DNA from 2 places in the Paenibacillus sp. FSL H7-0756 genome. Region 1 is predicted to be linked to the other one. Evidence: a T-box and tRNA genes for the amino acid it is inferred to sense, from the RefSeq annotation. Region 1 holds a T-box; the other holds one or more tRNA genes.
What was found. The T-box of region 1 lies ahead of pheS (phenylalanine--tRNA ligase subunit alpha). A T-box ahead of a tRNA ligase gene usually reads a tRNA of that ligase, here a tRNA-Phe.
Positions count from the first base shown of each region.

Region 1 (3,400 bases):
TAGTACAGCCTGCACCAGATCCTCGCTGCCCCAAGGCAGACGCAGCAGGGAGTCCAGAGAGACAGCGAACGTGCCGTAGGTATTGGTTACGCTGGTCTCGGCGGCGAGATGAATCTGGCTCTCCGGCTTATAAGGGATGCGGAAATAGGCCACAGGCAGCGTTACTTTATCCGCGCTGGCTGCAGGAGCAATCATGCGCAGCTCCAGCGAATTCTGAGCCAGCTCCAGCGGAACACTGGCGCTCAGCTCAATCAGCTTGTCTTCCAGCGGCTTCAGGGTCAGGCTGCTCAAGGTTGTGGACGTCACCGGGAAGCTATAGCCTTCCGCCGAATTGACGTTAAGCTCATAAGCAGGCAAAGTAACCGCTGTGCTGCCGGTATTCTTCACCCGGAGCTGATAGCTCCAGACACCGTTCCCGTTATCCGCATGCACAGTTGCCTTCAGCAGCTGCATGTCCACGATATTGCTGCCGATGGAGACCTTTTTGGTATAGCCCGCCGCTACAGTGAAATCGGCGGTTACCGCAGCCGGAAGCGCGTAGGAAGAGACAGGCAGGTACAGCTTGAGTCCTTCATCCAGCTTAGCGATCTGTAGCGTTAGCTTGCTGAGATTCATGTAGGAGGGGATCTCGGTCATATAATAGAGCGTCTTCTTCTCCTGAGGCTGAAGCTTGAATTCGGAGCTGCTGTCATCCAGTGTAAGTGTGAAGACAGAGCCGCCCGAGGATTTCAGGTACAAGCTATAGCCCGGATCTGTAAGCACTTTGGTACCCAGATTGGTTAAGCTAAGCCCGACCTTAGCATAGACTTTGCCGTTATATTTGTAGATTTGCACGGATTCGGCTTTGGTGCCGGCTGTAAGGCCGCCGAGTTCAACCTTCCGGGTCTCTCCTGTAAGCGAGGACAGAGAATAATTGGCTGGGACCGTGAACGTGCCTATACGCTGTTCATAATTAGCGGCGCTGAAATTCCAGCCGTAGATGTTGATTTTAAGTCCTTTGACGGAGGCGGCAGTTCCAATATTCGCATAGTATGTAAGGCTGGTGCTTTGCTTTGCGGGGATTTTCTTGACTGTACTGTCTGCGCTGACCGGTATTCCCTTGATGACGCTGCCGCCCGCCGTTACTATTTTGGAGAAATAGTCCGCCAGATTGACGCTGCTGCCGGCAGTATTGGTGTAGGTAAGCGTGTAGGTGAGAATATTACCGCCGGTTTGGCTCTGAATCCCTACATGGCTCAGCTTCACCTGAAGCGTGGTAGCGAGCTTGAGCGCACTTAGACTGTTAAGAGTGGAGACTTCCGTGACCGGGCTTGCTGCTGTGGCAGCCGTAGAACCGGATGAAGCAGCATAGGCCGTGGTTCCCGGGCTTCCTGCGGTTTGAATTGCGGCAAATGTGCTGAGCAGCAGCAGAACAAATGCTTTTTTTCGTGTAGGCATGTAATTTCCTCCTTGAATGATCTCATAAGGCAAAATATCAGCATTGACTGAATGCCCGCTGAAAAAAAGCCTTCAAACCGCGCTGAAGCTTAAAGGAAGCTTAAAAGAAGATAAAAAATAAGCGGAATTAGCGCAGCTTGTCAAACGGGCTGTTTTTGCATATAATAGATGGGCATATCTTCCCAAGCGGAGGATCGAAGTGCAGAGGATATAATCCGCATACATGCAATGATGGAGAAGAGTACGCAGTGCCTGGCTTACAGGGAGGAAGCGCCGCAGATTGAGAGCGTTTCTAAGAGAGCAGAGCTGCCGAAGTTCACTCCGGAGCAGTTCCCTGAATGTACATCAAGGCTTCCTTGAAGAGTGCTAGTAGGGGGGACCGGCCGCAGACCGTTATTTCTGTATAAAGTGAGACAGGTCTTTGCCGTACCGAAAGAGGGAATATTGCTCTTAAGGGAAGCGTACGGCCGTCTAACAAGGGTGGTACCACGGTCTTTTCGTCCCTTTACCGGGAGGAAAGGCCTTTTTTTGTTGAACAATATGAGATTTGAGGGGGCAGTACAAGCCATGAAAGACAAATTGGAAGCACTGAAGGCCGAGGCACTGACGAAGCTGCAGGCGGTGTCCGATCCGCAGATTCTGAATGATCTGCGCGTCAAATACCTTGGCAAAAAAGGCGAGCTGACAGAGGTTCTGCGCGGTATGGGCGGACTAAGCGCGGAGGAGCGTCCGGTGATCGGCCAGGTGGCCAATCTGGTGCGCAGCGCCATTGAAGAGGTGATCGGCGCCAAGCAGGAGCTGTTCCAGCAGCAGGAGACGGAGAACCGCCTGAATGCGGAGAAGGTCGATGTAACCCTGCCGGGCCGCGGCATGCCGCAGGGCGGCATTCATCCGCTCAGCCGGGTGATTCAGGAGATCGAGGATATTTTCATCGGTATGGGCTACAAGGTGGCGGAAGGACCGGAAGTGGAGACAGATTATTACAACTTCGAGGCGCTTAACCTTCCGAAGAACCATCCGGCCCGCGATATGCAGGATTCCTTCTATATTACGGAAGATATTCTGATGCGCACACAGACCTCGCCGGTTCAGATCCGCACCATGCAGGCGATGAACGGGGAGACTCCAGTCAAGGTCATCTGTCCGGGCAAGGTGTTCCGCCGTGACGACGACGATGCGACCCACTCCTTCCAGTTCCATCAGATTGAAGGTCTGGTGATCGGACGCAATATCCGTATGAGCGACCTGAAGGGGACCCTGCAGCAGTTCATGAAGGAGATGTTCGGTCCTAGCGCGGGCATCCGCCTGCGCCCAAGCTTCTTCCCGTTCACCGAGCCTAGCGTTGAGGTGGATGTAAGCTGCTTCAAATGCGGCGGCGAAGGCTGCCGGCTCTGCAAGCAGAGCGGCTGGCTTGAGATTCTCGGCGCCGGTATGGTGCACCCGAATGTGCTGCGGATGGGCGGCTACGACCCTGAGGTCTACAGCGGCTTCGCGTTTGGCATGGGCGCTGAGCGGATCGCGATGCTGAAGTACGGCATCGATGACATCCGTTACTTCTACACGAATGATATGGGCTTTGTGAAGCAGTTCAAGGGGATTTAGGGATTTGGCGGGTGTGTATGGGGCGCGGGCCGGATACTGATAAGCCGGAGGGACGACGGCAGTCCTAATTAGGAATGACTGTAATTGAAGTGCCGGAGGGAAATTTTGGAACTGGAGGAGCGGTAGCGACCGCCTTTGTGTTTGAATTTTTACTGCTATATAGATTGAACTAAAAAATTCAAGTTGAAGGAAAAGTGGCGGAGGGGAATTTTGGAACTGGAGGAGCAGTAGCGACCGCCTTTGTCTGCGGATTTCAACCGTTAAAAACGGGATAAATCAAGAAATCTGCAGACAACAGCGGCCGGAAGTCCAAAACTTCTCTGGAGGTACACTGGAATACAGGAATTTGGGTTAGGACGAA
Region 1 is NZ_JBBOVT010000003.1:1,262,355-1,265,754, forward strand. It holds gene NST04_RS31485 (hypothetical protein) at 1-1,437, opposite strand, end outside; T-box leader at 1,657-1,945, shown strand; gene pheS (phenylalanine--tRNA ligase subunit alpha) at 2,005-3,039, shown strand.

Region 2 (3,400 bases), on a different contig from region 1:
GTTGCTTTATCGGAACCCGGGTATTTTTTGAAAATATGCTCTAAACGTACGCCTGCCATTGTATTTCCCCCTCGAGTCTATTATTGGAATAGAAAATCAAACGCTTTCTTGTACACTTATCTTACCCCACAGCCGACCTCATGGCTATTTGCAAGGTTCACAAAAAACCTATTTTCTTTTCGTCACTTTATACAATAACATGGCAAGCTTCACAATAGCGGCATCCCCGAAGCTGCGGACATCAGCCCCTGTCTCCTGTTTGATTTTGTCCAGCCTGTAGAGCAGAGTGTTACGGTGAATGTACAGTTTTTTGGCGGTTTCACTAACATTGCAGTCCATTTCAAAGAAAGTCTCCAGCGTCAGCAGCATTTCCTTATCCGCCAGTACCGCCGTGTAATCACCGATCTGGCCCAGCAGCTGTCTTCGCCGGTCATCCGGAATACTGTTAACCAGCCGCTCCATGTGCAGCTCCCACGGCAGATGAATATAATCCCCTACCTGGAAGATGCGTCCAAGAAGAATAGTCTCCCGCAGCAAGGCCACAGCTCCTGTCAGACCTTTAACTGGAATAATGGCAGGAGAGACCGCGAGATGAAAGACGCCAACCCACTCGCTGGCAATCAGTTCATGTAACCCCATAGAAGTCTGTGACAGCAAATCCTCAGCACTCTCTTCCTCATCCTCTTTATCATCTCCGCCTGTGAGGAGTTCCTTACGGGCTAAAATTAACCATTCCTTATCCTGCAGGGGAACCAGCAATACATCATTCTCAAAATAACTGCGCAGCAGCTTCATTAAGGAGCGATACGTCATTTGCGGATTATGGACATTCTCACTTACCAGCATGAAGGGAATCATATCCCCGAACAGCCGGCCCTTCAGTGAGATTTCATCCGGGATCTCCGCATCGTCCTTCTCCTGCTCCAGTTGAGCGTTCAGCCATCCGCTAAGCTGCCTCGCCTCCATCTCTCCTTCTTCCTTGAATCCGGTTGCCTTCAGTGCTACCGCAAAATTGCGCCCGGCATAATTCACCAGCTGCAATTCCAGCGGAGACAGCCCCTCTGTCTCCACCCACACTGCTGTAACACGGCCATCATTCTCATAGAGGGGAAGCCACAGATATCCCTCATGAATGACCGGCAATTCCTGATCCTTGTCCGTACCTATGCCAAAAAGTGAAGCGGAATGCTGCCTGCCCAGCTGTTTGATTCCGGTCCTCTTTCCGGTGAGTTGCTCCAATTTTTGACGCAAACCCTCACTATCCATCATCACCATTCTCCACCACTTTTGCTTTTTTCGCTTATTTTATCATATTTTGCTGTAAAATGCGGAATTTGCGCTTATGAGCATGCTTGAATCATATATCAAAATACAAAAAAAGCCACCACCCTAAAGTGATGACCGTTTGGCTTAAGATGAGCCATGAAGGACTCGAACCTTCGACACCCTGATTAAAAGTCAGGTGCTCTACCAACTGAGCTAATGGCTCCTAAAAAGGGATGGAGGCTGATGGATTCGAACCACCGAACACGTACGTGAGCAGATTTACAGTCTGATGCGTTTGGCCACTTCGCTAAGCCTCCATGTATGGTGGCGCGGGAGGGAATCGAACCCCCGACACAAGGATTTTCAGTCCTTTGCTCTACCGACTGAGCTACCGAGCCATGAAAAAAGCCTAAAAACAAAAAAATGGCGGAACCGACGGGATTCGAACCCGCGATCTCCTGCGTGACAGGCAGGCATGTTAGGCCAACTACACCACGGTTCCACAATTAGTTGTAAAAATGGTGCCGGCGAGAGGACTTGAACCCCCAACCTACTGATTACAAGTCAGTTGCTCTACCAGTTGAGCTACACCGGCACGGTGTAAGGTATTAGATCTTCAAAAAATAAAAATGGTGGAGGCTGAGGGGTTCGAACCCCCGACCCTCTGCTTGTAAGGCAGATGCTCTCCCAGCTGAGCTAAGCCTCCGGGTATGTATGGTAGCGGCAGAGGGGATCGAACCCCCGACCTCACGGGTATGAACCGTACGCTCTAGCCAGCTGAGCTACGCCGCCACACTACAAGTATTGGATTTATAATGGCGGAGAGAGAGGGATTCGAACCCTCGCACCGCTTACGCAGTCTAACCCCTTAGCAGAGGGTCCCCTTATAGCCACTTGGGTATCTCTCCAAATTAATGGTAGCCATGTAAATCCGCACAGGAAATTAATTCCTGAAAACTGAATCCGAAACGAATCTGCGTGATAGAAATTTGGATAAGCCCTCGACCGATTAGTATTGGTCAGCTCCATGCATTGCTGCACTTCCACCTCCAACCTATCTACCTCGTCGTCTTCAAGGGGTCTTACTAATTGGGAAATCTCATCTTGAGGGGGGCTTCACGCTTAGATGCTTTCAGCGCTTATCCCGTCCGTACGTAGCTACTCAGCCATGCTCCTGGCGGAACAACTGATGCACCAGCGGTACGTCCATCCCGGTCCTCTCGTACTAAGGACAGCTCCTCTCAAATTTCCTGCGCCCACGACAGATAGGGACCGAACTGTCTCACGACGTTCTGAACCCAGCTCGCGTACCGCTTTAATGGGCGAACAGCCCAACCCTTGGGACCTACTTCAGCCCCAGGATGCGATGAGCCGACATCGAGGTGCCAAACCTCCCCGTCGATGTGGACTCTTGGGGGAGATAAGCCTGTTATCCCCAGGGTAGCTTTTATCCGTTGAGCGATGGCCCTTCCATGCGGTACCACCGGATCACTAAGTCCGACTTTCGTCCCTGCTCGACTTGTAGGTCTCGCAGTCAAGCTCCCTTATGCCTTTGCACTCTGCGAATGATTTCCAACCATTCTGAGGGAACCTTTGAACGCCTCCGTTACTCTTTAGGAGGCGACCGCCCCAGTCAAACTGCCCGCCTGACACGGTCCCCGTACCCGATAAGGGCACTAGGTTAGAACCTAGATACGATCAGGGTGGTATCCCAACGGCGCCTCCGCAGAAGCTTGCGCTCCTGCCTCCACGGCTCCCACCTATCCTGTACAGATCGTACCCAAATTCAATATCAAGCTGCAGTAAAGCTCCATGGGGTCTTTCCGTCTTGTCGCGGGTAACCTGCATCTTCACAGGTATTAAAATTTCACCGGATCTCTCGTTGAGACAGCGCCCAAGTCGTTACGCCATTCGTGCGGGTCAGAATTTACCTGACAAGGAATTTCGCTACCTTAGGACCGTTATAGTTACGGCCGCCGTTTACTGGGGCTTCGGTTCACAGCTTCGGATTGCTCCTAACCGCTCCCCTTAACCTTCCAGCACCGGGCAGGCGTCAGCCCGTATACTTCGCCTTACGGCTTCGCACAGACCTGTGTTTTTGCTAAACAGTCGCTTGGGCCTTTTCACTGCGGCC
Region 2 is NZ_JBBOVT010000001.1:672,663-676,062, forward strand. It holds gene NST04_RS02880 (ABC transporter ATP-binding protein) at 1-59, opposite strand, end outside; gene NST04_RS02885 (PucR family transcriptional regulator) at 169-1,239, opposite strand; tRNA gene NST04_RS02890 (tRNA-Lys) at 1,417-1,489, opposite strand; tRNA gene NST04_RS02895 (tRNA-Tyr) at 1,501-1,583, opposite strand; tRNA gene NST04_RS02900 (tRNA-Phe) at 1,589-1,664, opposite strand; tRNA gene NST04_RS02905 (tRNA-Asp) at 1,691-1,768, opposite strand; tRNA gene NST04_RS02910 (tRNA-Thr) at 1,786-1,861, opposite strand; tRNA gene NST04_RS02915 (tRNA-Val) at 1,897-1,972, opposite strand; tRNA gene NST04_RS02920 (tRNA-Met) at 1,982-2,058, opposite strand; tRNA gene NST04_RS02925 (tRNA-Ser) at 2,083-2,174, opposite strand; rRNA gene NST04_RS02930 (23S ribosomal RNA) at 2,256-3,400, opposite strand, start outside.
Region 2: it has a tRNA-Phe gene. The T-box ahead of pheS (phenylalanine--tRNA ligase subunit alpha) is inferred to sense a tRNA for this amino acid. The anticodon was not compared.